3 regions of the Pantoea phytobeneficialis genome follow, and region 2 is predicted to be linked to each of the others. Evidence: predicted binding sites of a transcription regulator. Region 2 holds the regulator's gene; each other region holds the start of a gene.
What was found. The regulator CRP, encoded in region 2, controls carbon source genes, mostly activating them, when cyclic AMP is high. The targets are predictions, from matches to a motif close to ATGTGANNNNNNTCACAT.

Region 1 (4,256 bases), 1.8 Mb from region 2:
CACTCGGTTGCCAGCGGATGGATCGGCCCACGCGCCCGTCGGGCAAAAGGCCAGGCCTCGTCGCTCTATCTCTTCAGTTATTATGTGGGTTCCAGCGTTGCCGGTACGTTAGGTGGCGTGTTCTGGCACAGTTTTGGCTGGGGCGGTGTGACCGCTTTTATCAGCGTGTTGCTGGTGCTGGCCTTGCTGGTCGGCTGGCGTTTGCAGTGCCGCCAATTGTAATTCTCTCCATCAGTATGCGGGGCCACTGTGCCCCGTTTCCCCTCGCGTAATCACACCTGTCGGCAAACTTTCAGTGCCAGTGAAAACAAAATAGCAATCGCTAGCTATAATTTATTCTATTCCAAAAATAGTTGGATTTTTTCTTTCACAGCAACGAGGAAGCCAAATGGAACTTTACTATTACGTCGATAAATACGCCGGCTATAACGACAATCATGTGGTACATGCAACGGGTTGCCCTTTCCTTCCTCCCGACGCCGCAAGGCGCTTTCTTGGCACTTTTTATACCGCTAACGCTGCCATTCAACAGGCGCGCAAGTTTTATCCTTCTGCACTGGGCTGTGAACATTGTTGCCCAATTACGGTAAAAAAAAACCTGACCACACAGAATAGCGTGGCGCTAAAACACATGGTCTGACTCTGATATTCCCAGTCTGATACGGCCCGCGACGTTGCGCCATTTTGTTAAGTTTTCCTGTGGCATTTCGCTATGTTAGACACCAATAATATTGCTTCAGGTAGAACGCTCATGCGGGAAAAATACGCAACGTCGCAAATCGCCCTCCACTGGTTGACCTTGTTATTAATCGCTGTTGCCTATACCACCATTGAGCTACGAGGTCTGGCGGCCCGCGGTACGGTTGCGCGCAGCCTGATGATCATGACGCACTTTAGCTGTGGCGTATCGGTGTGGGTGCTGATGCTGGTGCGTGCCGCATTACGTCATCGTCATACATCGCCTGATATCAATCCCGCACCACCACGCTGGCAGCATATGCTCGCCCATCTGATGCATTTCCTGCTGTACGCGCTGTTTCTGGCGTTACCGACTCTCGGCGTTGCCTCGAAATATCTCAATGGTCGTCCCTGGCAGGTATTTGGCTTGTCGATGCCGGTGAGCAGCACACCGAATTTTGACCTCGCCGATACCTTGATTGGCTGGCATGAAACCCTGGCACCGCTCGGCTACTGGCTGATTGGCCTGCATGCCGTCGCCGCACTGCTGCATCACTATATTCTGAAGGACAACACGCTGATCCGCATGATGCCTGCGCGCAAGCGCAACCCGTAGCGGCGCGATGGTTCTGACGATAACCCCAGGCTATCAACCTGGGCGTCGGTGATAAAAAATATTCAGCAATAAAATACGGTTAGATGGTTTCCCTCAGCGTATTAATCCTCCACAATAGGCATAATTTGTGACAAAGGTCACTTTACATCGGGCCTTTCGCCCCTCATTTGCTGCCTGACTGATCTGAATTTCATGCAATCAACAACCGTCTCCCGTAAAACGGCCTGGCTACGCGTCGTGTTGCTGGCCATCGCCGCTTTTGTCTTCAATACCACCGAGTTTGTGCCGGTCGGCTTACTGTCAGATATCGCCGCCAGTTATGGGATGAGAACGGCAGATGTCGGCATCATGCTGACCATTTACGCTTGGGTGGTGGCGCTGCTGTCGCTGCCGCTGATGCTGCTGACGCGCAATATTGAGCGTCGTCTGCTGCTGTCGATTCTGTTTGTGTTGTTTATCGCCAGCCATGTGCTCTCCTCGGTCGCCTGGGATTTCACCTCGCTGGTTATCTCCCGCATTGGTATCGCGCTGGCACATGCGGTGTTCTGGTCAATTACCGCCTCGCTGGCCATTCGTGTCGCGCCGGCAGGTAAGAAAACCCAGGCGCTCAGTATGCTGGCGACCGGTACGGCGCTGGCGATGGTGCTGGGCGTGCCGATTGGTCGTGTTGTCGGCCAGTATCTCGGCTGGCGAACCACCTTCGGCATGATTGGTTTGTCTGCGCTGGTTCTGCTGGTGCTGCTGGCACGTATTCTGCCACGCCTGCCCAGCGAGCATACCGGGTCACTCAGCAGCGTGCCGATGCTGTTTCGCCGCCCGGCGCTGGTCAGCATGTATGTGTTGGTCACGGTAGTGGTGACAGCGCATTACACCGCCTACAGCTACATTGAACCCTTTATGCAGGTGGTGGCGAACGCCGGGGAAAACTTCACCACGCTGTTGCTGCTGCTGTTTGGATCGGCAGGAATTATCGGCAGCGTGCTGTTCAGCACCCTCGGCAATAAATATCCTTCGGCGCTGCTGATTGCTGCGATTGCGGTGATCACCTTATGCATGGGTCTGCTGATTTTTGCCGCCGTGCGCCCTGCCGCGATTACAACCCTGTGTATTTTCTGGGGCATGGCGATGATGATGATTGGTCTGGCAATGCAGGTGCGTGTGCTGTCGCTGGCACCGGACGCAACCGACGTTGCTATGTCACTGATGTCCGGTATTTATAACATCGGCATCGGTGCGGGTGCGCTACTCGGAAATCAGGTCAGCCTGCATTTGAAAATGGCGGATGTGGGTAATATTGGTGGGTTAATCGGCCTGGTAGCGCTGTTCTGGTGTATCTATATCTTCCGTCGTTATCCGCAGTTACGTTCCAACGGTTAAAAAAAGGGGCTTCAGATAGCCGCTATCTGAAGCCTGTCCCCTCTCGATCCCTACTATTTATAAAGCTCTGCGGTGCCATGCAGGTTGTTGTTGCCAGAGGTCGAAGTGATGCGGAAAGACTTTGCTCCCGCAGCGCTCGCCTTCTCCGCCAGTTGATTTTCCAGTGAAGTCAGATCCGTACTGCCAGATGCGCTTACCACACCGATTTGCTGTTGATTAACCGGTGCTTCGCTTACCAGGTCAGCCGCCATTGTACCGAATGCGATTGATGACAGGGCCACAGCGGCCAGGGTCAGTTTAATGCTTTTCATGATCGTCTCTCTTTGCAGATGAAGTTGGGTGGGTCGCCATTTAATTAACAACCGTTAAATAAATACTAAATCCAAAGTCGGATGCGCGTCAACTATTTTATTAACGGTCGTTATTTTAATGAGAAGTGGCGTAAGTATGGGCTTCAGCGCGTACCGGGACTTTACCATTCAGGGGATTTTGCCCAGGAAGGCACAAACGGACAAAGTGGTGTTGCATATTAATTTAATGATCGGTAATTTAATAAGCATGTTGAGCTGTGGTGAGGATCTATGAGCCAGATAACTGAACCGACCCTGCGTAAAAGTCGTGGCAGACCTAAAGTCTTCGATCGTGACGATGCGCTGGATAAAGCCCTGATGCTGTTCTGGGCACACGGCTATGAAGGCACCTCACTGGCGGATCTGGTCAGTGCCACTGGCGCCAAAGCGCCAACGCTTTACGCGGAGTTTGCTAACAAAGAAGGTTTGTTTAAAGCCGCCATGCAGCGCTATATCGAAAGGTTTAGTGCGCAGCGTAACGCGGTGCTGAATGATGCCTCGCTGGATGTGAAAACCGCGGTTGAGTCCTATTTTCGCGCCACCGCAGCCTGTTTTACCGAATGTGATAAACCCGCTGGCTGCTTTTTTATCTGCACCTCCAGCGCCCTGTCGGCCAGTTCTGAAGAAGTGGCGCACATGCTGGAACAACAGCATCATGCGCAGGAACGGGCCTTGCAGCAGTTCCTTGCCGCACGCCAGCAGCGCGGTGAGTTACCCGCGTGCAGCAATACCGCAACGCTGGCGAGCTTCCTCGCCTGTGTATTGCAGGGTATGTCTGTGCGCGCCCGTGAAGGCGCAAACCGGGAAGATTTAGAACAGATTGTGGATACGCAGATGGCGATCTGGCCCGCTTTGGCGGGATATTGCGCGCTTAACTAACCTGCCGCTTACATCCGTCCCCTCATCCCGGCCTTCTCCCGCTTGCGGGAGAAGGAGACGTGCAATATGTGGGATGGTCGTGGTTTAAGGCAGGAAAAACATCGGTTTTAGCTCAGCGCTGACCGGGCTGTGATCCGCGTTCGACGGCATCAAATCCTTCATGGACGCCCACCAGCGTTGGCAAACCTCGGTTTGCGCCACCGCCTGCCAGCGGGCTTCCGACTCGATTTCGACACTGGCAAACAGCAGATTGCGTTCCGCATCCAGCCAGATGGCGTAATTACTCGCGCCATGCGTCTTCAGCGTTGCCGCCAGTTCCGGCCAGATGGGTGAATGGCGACGCAGATACTCATCAT
Region 2 (4,256 bases):
CACCGACTACGGTGAACAGGAGCGCAGTCTGGCGCAAAAAGTCGCTGATGTGCGTCGCCAGCTGGAACGCGGTGACGCAGTACTGGTGTGGTCAGAACTGCACGAAACCGTCAATATCATGGCACGCGGTGAATTTCGCGGCTAATGCACATCCCGGCTTTTCGTGCTAACAATGCTCATCGCCGGACTTCACAGGGAGCTTTGTTATGTCAGCCAGGCATCCGATCATTGCCGTTACCGGTTCCAGCGGCGCCGGAACCACCACCACCAGCCTTGCCTTCCGCAAAATATTCCAGCAGTTGAACCTGCATGCGGCGGAGGTCGAAGGTGACAGTTTTCATCGCTACACGCGCCCTGAGATGGACATGGCGATCCGCAAAGCGCGCGACCTTGGCCGTCATATCAGCTATTTCGGCCCGGAGGCCAACGATTTTGGCCTGCTGGAGCAAACCTTTAAGCAATACGGTAAAACCGGTCTTGGTCAGTCGCGCAAATATCTGCATACCTATGACGAGGCCGTGCCGTGGAATCAGGTGCCGGGTACCTTCACCCCGTGGCAGCCGCTGCCGGAAAACACCGATGTGTTGTTTTATGAAGGCTTGCACGGCGGGGTGGTGACGCAGCAGCACAACGTGGCTGAACACGTCGACTTATTGGTAGGTGTGGTACCGATCGTCAACCTTGAGTGGATTCAAAAGCTGATTCGCGACACCAGCGAGCGCGGCCATTCACGCGAAGCGGTGATGGATTCGGTGGTGCGTTCGATGGAAGATTACATCAACTTCATCACCCCGCAGTTCTCACGCACCCATATCAACTTCCAGCGCGTACCCACCGTCGATACGTCTAACCCGTTTGCTGCGCGTGAAATTCCATCACTTGATGAAAGCTTTGTGGTGATCCATTTCCGTGGTCTGGAAGGTATTGCCTTCCCCTATCTGCTGGCGATGATTCAGGATTCCTTTATCTCGCATATGAACACCCTGGTGGTGCCCGGCGGCAAAATGGGTCTGGCGATGGAGCTGATTATGACGCCGCTGGTGCAGCGACTGATTGAAGGCAAACGCATCGAATAATCAAACATAACCGTAACGGCGCGATTTATCGCGCCGTTACGACCGGGCTAGAGTTCAATAACCTCGTAGCTGTGGGTGATTTCTACCCCTTTGCCCAGCATAATCGCTACCGAGCAATATTTTTCAGCCGACAGATCAACCGCCCGCGCCACTGCTTTATCGCCCAGCGCTTTGCCGGTAACAATAAAATGCAGGTTGATATGTGTGAAAATGCGTGGCGCTTCTTCACGACGTTCCGAGGTCAGTTTGACCTCACAATCCTTCACATCATTGCGCCCTTTTTGCAGGATCGACACGACGTCAATCGCGCTGCAACCGCCTGCCGCCATCAGCACCATCTCCATCGGGCTCGGTGCTTTGTCGCCCGAATTGCCATCCATTAATATCTGGTGACCTGATGAGGATTCTCCGAGAAAGGTAAGCCCTTCCACCCATTTAACCCGTGCCTGCATTATTCTTTCTCCTGAATAGGCTGATTTGCCGCCAGAGTACGCTTTCACCTGAGAAACAGCAATCCAGACTAATCGCCCTTTTGCTGAAGCGAGACAACAGAAGACAGCTAGCAAAAGCTGTGCTACAAACAGAGCTGAAAATATTTTCGTCGCAATAGACGAAGGCGGGAAGAATCAGAAGCCTGGCTTAAGAGTCCACCCGAATAATTTTCCTTAACAGGAAGCGCTCTACGATTTCACCGCCTGACAGGGAAAACTGCCCCCTGTGTTTTGGGCACGATTACAACAGAGGATAATAGCGAATGGTTCTCGGCAAACCGCAAACAGACCCTACACTCGAATGGTTCCTGTCCCATTGCCATATTCACAAATATCCATCCAAAAGCACCCTGATTCATCAGGGTGAGAAAGCGGAAACGCTCTACTACATCGTGAAAGGTGCCGTTGCGGTGCTGATCAAGGATGAAGAAGGCAAAGAGATGATTCTCTCCTACCTCAATCAGGGGGATTTCATCGGCGAGCTTGGCCTGTTTGAAGAAGGTCAGGAACGTAGTGCCTGGGTACGAGCCAAAACTGCCTGCGAAGTGGCTGAAATTTCCTACAAAAAATTCCGTCAGCTGATTCAGGTAAACCCGGATATTTTAATGCGTCTTTCGGCGCAGATGGCGCGTCGCCTACAGGTGACATCAGAAAAAGTGGGCAACCTTGCCTTCCTTGATGTGACCGGTCGCATTGCGCAGACGCTGCTCAATCTGGCCAAACAGCCCGATGCCATGACCCACCCGGACGGGATGCAGATCAAAATCACCCGTCAGGAAATTGGTCAGATCGTCGGATGCTCACGCGAGACAGTTGGCCGTATTCTGAAAATGCTGGAAGATCAAAACCTGATCTCCGCACATGGTAAAACCATCGTCGTTTACGGCACCCGCTAATTTCTTCTCACCCACGGCGTGATGGCAGCATCACGCCGTTTTTGTCTGCGATGAGCTGATGTGGCGTCGAATCATCTATCATCCCGAAGTGAACTATGCCCTGCGGCAAACGCTGGTGCTGTGCCTGCCCGTGGCCCTCGGCTGGCTGTTTGGCGACCTGCAAAAAGGCTTGCTGTTCTCCTTAGTGCCCGCCTGTTGCAACATCGCCGGTCTTGATACGCCCCATAAACGCTTTTTTAAACGCCTGATTATTGGCGGTTCCCTGTTTGCGACCGGCAGCTTTCTGATCCAGTGGCTGACGGATTATCACGTCCCCCTGCCGCTGATTCTGCTGGTGCTGCCACTATTAGTGGGCGTGACGGGTGAGATCAGCCCGTTGCATGGCCGCTTGTTACCCGCCACGCTGATTGCCTCCATCTTTACCCTGAGCCTGGTGGGACGTATGCCGATCTGGGTGCCTCCGCTGCTCTATATCGGCGGGACCTTGTGGTATGGGTTGTTCAACTGGTTCTGGTTTTGGCTGTGGAAAGAGCAGCCGATGCGCGAGTCGCTGAGCCTGCTGTACCGTGAGCTGGCGGATTATTGCGATGCCAAATATACCCTGTTGACGCAGCTGACCGACCCGGAGAAAGCGCTGCCGCCGTTGCTGGCACGCCAGCAAAAAGCGGTAGATCTGATCACCACCTGCTACCAGCAAATGCATATGCTGTCGGCCAGCCGCGATAACAGCCATAAACGCCTGACGCGTGCCTTTCAGGTGGCACTCGATTTGCAGGAACATATCTCCGTCAGCCTGCATCAGCCGGAAGAAGTGCAAAAGCTGGTGGAGCAGAGCCATGCTGAAGCGGTGATTCGCTGGAATGCCAAGACCATCTCCGCCCGTCTGCGCTTGCTGGCCGATGCCATTTTGTATCACCAGCTGCCGGAACGGTTTCAAATGGATAAGCAGCTGGGTGCGCTGGAAAAAATTGCCCGCCAGCACCCGGACAATCCGGTGGGGAATTTCTGCCTGTATCACTTCAGCCGCATTGCGCGCGTGCTGCGCACCCAGAAACCGCTGTATACCCGTGATCTGATGGCCGATCGCCAACGGCGTCTGCCGTTTTTTCCGGCGCTGCGCAGCTATCTGTCGCTGAAATCCCCCGCCTTACGCACCGCTGCACGTTTTGCCGTGATGCTGATGTTTGGTAGCGCGCTGGCGCTGTTCTTCAACATCCCCAAACCTTACTGGATTCTGATGACCACCATGTTCGTCAGCCAGAATGGCTACAGCGCCACTCGGGTAAGAATTCAACACCGAGCGCTCGGCACCTTTGCCGGGCTGTTGATTGCTGCCGCCTCGTTACGCTTTGACGTACCGGAATCCATCACCCTGTTGTTTATGCTGGCGATCACCCTCGCCAGCTATCTGGTGACACGTAAATATTACGGCTGGTCAATGATTGGCTTTACGGTGACGGCGGTGTATTCGCTCCAGTTGCTGTCACTGAATGGCGCGCAGTTCCTGCTGCCACGCATGATGGATACGCTAATGGGATGTCTGATTGCCTTTGGCGGCATGATTTGGCTGTGGCCGCAGTGGCAGAGCGGCTTACTGCGTAAGAATGCGCACGATGCGCTGGAAGCCGACCAGGAAGCGATGCAATTATTGCTCGGACCGGAGCAGTCACCGGAGAAACTGGCGTATCAGCGCATCAAGGTCAACCAGGCGCATAACGCCATGTTTAACTCGCTGAATCAGGCGATGACCGAGCCGGGCTTCAATTCGCAGTACCTGAAAGATATGCGGCTCT
Region 3 (4,256 bases), 1.2 Mb from region 2:
TTACCACCCTGATGAATGATGATTTCTTAGCCAAACATCCGATTGAGACCCGTCTGTTTCATAAACTATCCGGGAAACATCGCAAAGCTTATCAGCAAAAAATGCGAACCTTAATTGTGGCGCATAAATATGAACGCCTGCTGTGGGAACGCTATTATCGCTCACGCCTGATTCAGGACTATATCAGCGGAATGACGGATCTTTATGCCTGGGATGAGTACCGCCGTTTGATGGCGGTAGAATAAGAGAAGTTTTGTAAAGACGAAGAATAATTTTTTACTTTTACCCAAAACTTTATCAGGAACTTCGCGCTTACAATTTAATCTCATCATCACGACCACAGCAATGGTCCGGACGTAAATCTTATATGAGACACAGATGAATGAAAAAAAGCACATTAATGTTAAGTGCACTGGCACTTAGTCTTGGCATGGCGTTAAGCCCTGTCAGTGTTTTCGCGGCGGAGACAGCTTCTTCCTCCAGCCAACAGCTGCCCAGCCTGGCACCGATGCTGGAAAAAGTGATGCCTTCCGTGGTGAGTATCAGCGTGGAAGGGAGCACCACGGTGAAGACCCCACGTATGTCACAGCAATTCCAGCAGTTCTTTGGTGATAACTCACCGTTCTGCCAGGACGGTTCACCGTTCCAAAGCTCACCGATGTGCCAGGGGGGAGGCGGAGATAACAGCGGCGGCGGTGATAACACTCAGCAGGAGAAATTCCGCGCGTTGGGTTCAGGCGTGGTGATCAATGCTGATAAAGGCTACGTGGTGACTAACAACCATGTGGTTGAAAATGCGACAAAAATCCAGGTGCAGTTGAGTGATGGCCGCCGTTATGATGCGAAAGTCATTGGTAAAGATCCGCAGTCGGATATTGCGCTGATCCAGCTGAAAGATGCGAAAAACCTGACGGCGATTAAGATTGCCGATTCAGATAACCTGCGCGTGGGCGATTACACCGTAGCGATCGGTAACCCCTATGGTCTGGGCGAAACCGTTACTTCGGGTATCGTTTCAGCACTGGGTCGCAGCGGCCTGAACGTTGAGAACTATGAAAACTTTATCCAGACCGATGCTGCGATCAACCGTGGTAACTCGGGTGGTGCGTTGGTGAACCTTAACGGTGAACTGATTGGTATCAACACCGCGATCCTGGCTCCGGACGGCGGTAACATCGGTATTGGTTTTGCCATCCCGAGTAATATGGTGAAAAACCTCAGTGCGCAGATGGTCGAGTATGGCCAGGTGAAACGCGGTGAGCTGGGGATCATGGGTACCGAGCTGAACTCCGAGCTGGCGAAAGCGATGAAAGTCGATGCGCAGCGTGGTGCCTTTGTAAGCCAGGTTCTGCCGAATTCCGCTGCCGCGAAAGCGGGCATTAAAGCTGGTGATGTGGTGGTGTCGATGAATGGCAAACCGCTGACCAGCTTCTCAGCACTGCGTGCTGAAGTCGGTTCACTGCCGGTTGGCACCAAGCTGCAACTCGGTCTGCTGCGTGACGGCAAACCAGTAAGCGTCACTGTGGAGTTGCAGCAGAGCACTCAGGATAAAGTACAGTCCGCTACGATCTATACCGGCATTGAAGGTGCAGATCTGAGTAATGTCGACAGCAACGGCCAGAAAGGCGTGCGAGTTGATAGCGTGAAACCGGGCAGTGCCGCGGCGCGCATCGGCCTGAAAAAAGGCGATGTGATTCTCGGTGTGAACCAGCAGTCGGTGGCGAATCTGGGCGAACTGCGCAAGATCCTCGACACCAAACCTTCGGTACTGGCGTTGAATGTCCAGCGCGGCGACAACAGCCTGTACCTGCTGATGCAGTAATCTCTTGTAGCTAAGCAAAGGCGGACTTCGGTCCGCCTTTTTTATGCAGAAAACGTAACGACGCGATTTAACGCGCGGTTTTGCACCTGGTGCCAAAATTCGCACGATAAATCGTGCCGCCACAAGTATCACAGATGTGACCTCCCCCGCAATTCCCGCAATCTCTATCCGGCTATGTGCAGTTGCACAATGCCAGCCGTTAAGCGGGCGCGTATTCTGTCGGCAGTTCCTTTTATCTGGAGTGATTAATGGCCACCTATCATCTTGATGCGCGACTGGCTCAGGACATTGTTGCCCGCACCATGAAAATTATTGACAGCAATGTCAACGTGATGGATGCCCGTGGCCGCATCATTGGCAGTGGCGACCGCGAGCGTATTGGCGAATTGCACGAAGGTGCGCTGCTGGTACTGTCGCAGGGTAGGGTTGTAGACATCGATGAAGCGGTGGCTAAGCATCTGCATGGTGTACGCCCGGGGATTAACTTGCCGCTGCGTATTGATGGTGAAATCGTAGGTGTGATCGGTCTGACCGGGCAACCCGTAGCGTTACGGCATTACGGTGAACTGGTTTGCATGACGGCAGAGATGATGCTGGAACAGGCACGGCTGCTGCATATGCTGGCCCAGGATAGCCGCCTGCGCGAGGAGTTGGTTCTCAACCTGGTACGCAGCGAAACCCTGTCACCGGCGTTGAGCGAATGGGCGCAACGGCTGGGTATCGATCTTAATCAACCGCGTGTGGTTGCGGTGGTCGAGGTGGACAGCGGGCAACTTGGTGTCGATAGCGCCATGTCGGAATTGCAGCAACTGCAAACGCTGCTGACCACGCCCGAGCGCGATAACCTGATTGCCATTGTCTCGCTCACCGAAATGGTGGTATTGAAACCGGCACTGAATGCGCACGGTCGCTATGATCAGGACGATCATCGGCGTCGGGTTGAGCAGTTATTACAACGTATGAAAGAGAGCGGGCATCTGCGCATGCGTATTGCGCTGGGGAACTATTTTACCGGTCCCGGCAGCATCGCACGTTCCTATCGTACCGCCCGTACCACCATGATGGTCGGCAAACAGCGTATGCCGGAACAACGCAGCTATTTCTATCAGGATTTGGTGTTGCCGGTACTGCTCGATAGCTTACGCGGTGGCTGGCAGGCCAATGAGCTGGCCCGACCGCTGGCGAAACTGAAAAATATGGATAGCAATGGTTTGCTGCGGCGTACCTTAATCGCCTGGTTCAGCCATAACGTACAACCCAGCGCTACGGCGCGTGCGCTGTTTATCCATCGTAATACGCTGGAATATCGTCTGAATCGTATCTCGGAACTCACCGGGTTGAATCTCGGCAACTTTGACGATCGCCTGTTATTGTACGTGGCATTGCAACTTGATGAGCAGGGCGGATGAAACGGGCTGGGATACTGGCGTTCGCGCTATGGGTATGTAGCGGTTTTAGCCAGGCGACTGAGCTGGCTTTTCTCTCGCTGAGTGATTTACAGCAGGTTAAGCAACAACTGGCGCAGCACCGGGCTGCGTCGCCAACGCTGGCGGCGTGGCAACAATTACAGCGGGAAGCGCAACAGGCGTTGAAGCATCCTGATCCCAGCGTCATCGATAAAGGGCTGTTACCGCCAGGTGGTTCGAAGCATGACTATCTCAGTCTGAGCGCCTATTGGTGGCCAGACGCGTCGCAACCCGCTGGCCTGCCGTGGCTGCGACGCGACGGTGTGGTGAATCCAGCCAGCAAAAATGATCAGAGCGATGGTGTCCGGTTGGCACGCTTTAGCGCTGATGTGCAGGCACTGACGCTTGCCTGGTATTTCTCCGGTGAGCAGCGTTATGCCGATAAAGCACAGTCGCTGGTGCGCCACTGGTTTATCGATCCTGCCAGTCGAATGAATCCCAACCTTAACTTTGCGCAGGGTGTCCCTGGGATAGCGGATGGACGTCATACCGGGGTGCTCGACGGGCGCTATTTTGCGACCCGAGTAGTGGATGCCTTGCAGTTACTGAGAACCTCTCCAGGTTGGCAAGCGGCCGATCAGCAGGGGGTAGAACGCTGGTTTCGCGACTATCTGCATTGGTTACAGCATAGCCCGCTCGCACAACAGGAAGCGGCAGCGCCCAATAATCACGGTAGCTGGTACTGTACCCAGCTGGCGGGCATCGCCTGGTATCTTGGGGATGATGCTGCGGTGCGGGCGATGGTGACTCTGGCGCGTGGTAAAATTGATCAACAGATCCGGGCCGATGGCAGCCAACCCTATGAACTGGCGCGCACCCGATCTTTTCATTATAGCTATTTTAATTTGCAGGCGCTGACCGCCCTCGCGCAGCTGGCACAAAAAAGTGGCAACGGTGATCTCTGGCATTATCAGAACGCACAGGGCGGATCGTTACTCGCCGCGTTGGCGGCGCTTGCCCCTTATAGC

Region 1: the regulator CRP is predicted to act here: its motif matches at 1,420-1,437, upstream of CTZ24_RS10330 (sugar transporter).
Region 3: the regulator CRP is predicted to act here: its motif matches at 1,957-1,974, upstream of CTZ24_RS03840 (CdaR family transcriptional regulator).

The regions. Positions count from the first base shown of each region.
Region 1 covers NZ_CP024636.1:2,214,341-2,218,596, forward strand. The annotation lists gene ynfM (multidrug efflux MFS transporter YnfM/SxtP(Kp)) at 1-222, shown strand, start outside; gene CTZ24_RS10320 (hypothetical protein) at 389-640, shown strand; gene cybB (cytochrome b561) at 752-1,294, shown strand; gene CTZ24_RS10330 (sugar transporter) at 1,487-2,671, shown strand; gene bhsA (multiple stress resistance protein BhsA) at 2,725-2,982, opposite strand; gene CTZ24_RS10340 (TetR/AcrR family transcriptional regulator) at 3,253-3,900, shown strand; gene rhaM (L-rhamnose mutarotase) at 3,985-4,256, opposite strand, start outside.
Region 2 covers NZ_CP024636.1:3,986,192-3,990,447, forward strand. The annotation lists gene CTZ24_RS18590 (YheU family protein) at 1-145, shown strand, start outside; gene CTZ24_RS18595 (phosphoribulokinase) at 207-1,076, shown strand; gene CTZ24_RS18600 (OsmC family protein) at 1,124-1,528, opposite strand; gene crp (cAMP-activated global transcriptional regulator CRP) at 1,831-2,463, shown strand; gene CTZ24_RS18610 (YccS/YhfK family putative transporter) at 2,522-4,256, shown strand, end outside.
Region 3 covers NZ_CP024636.1:868,706-872,961, forward strand. The annotation lists gene dgt (dGTPase) at 1-245, shown strand, start outside; gene degP (serine endoprotease DegP) at 383-1,822, shown strand; gene CTZ24_RS03840 (CdaR family transcriptional regulator) at 2,071-3,231, shown strand; gene CTZ24_RS03845 (alginate lyase family protein) at 3,228-4,256, shown strand, end outside.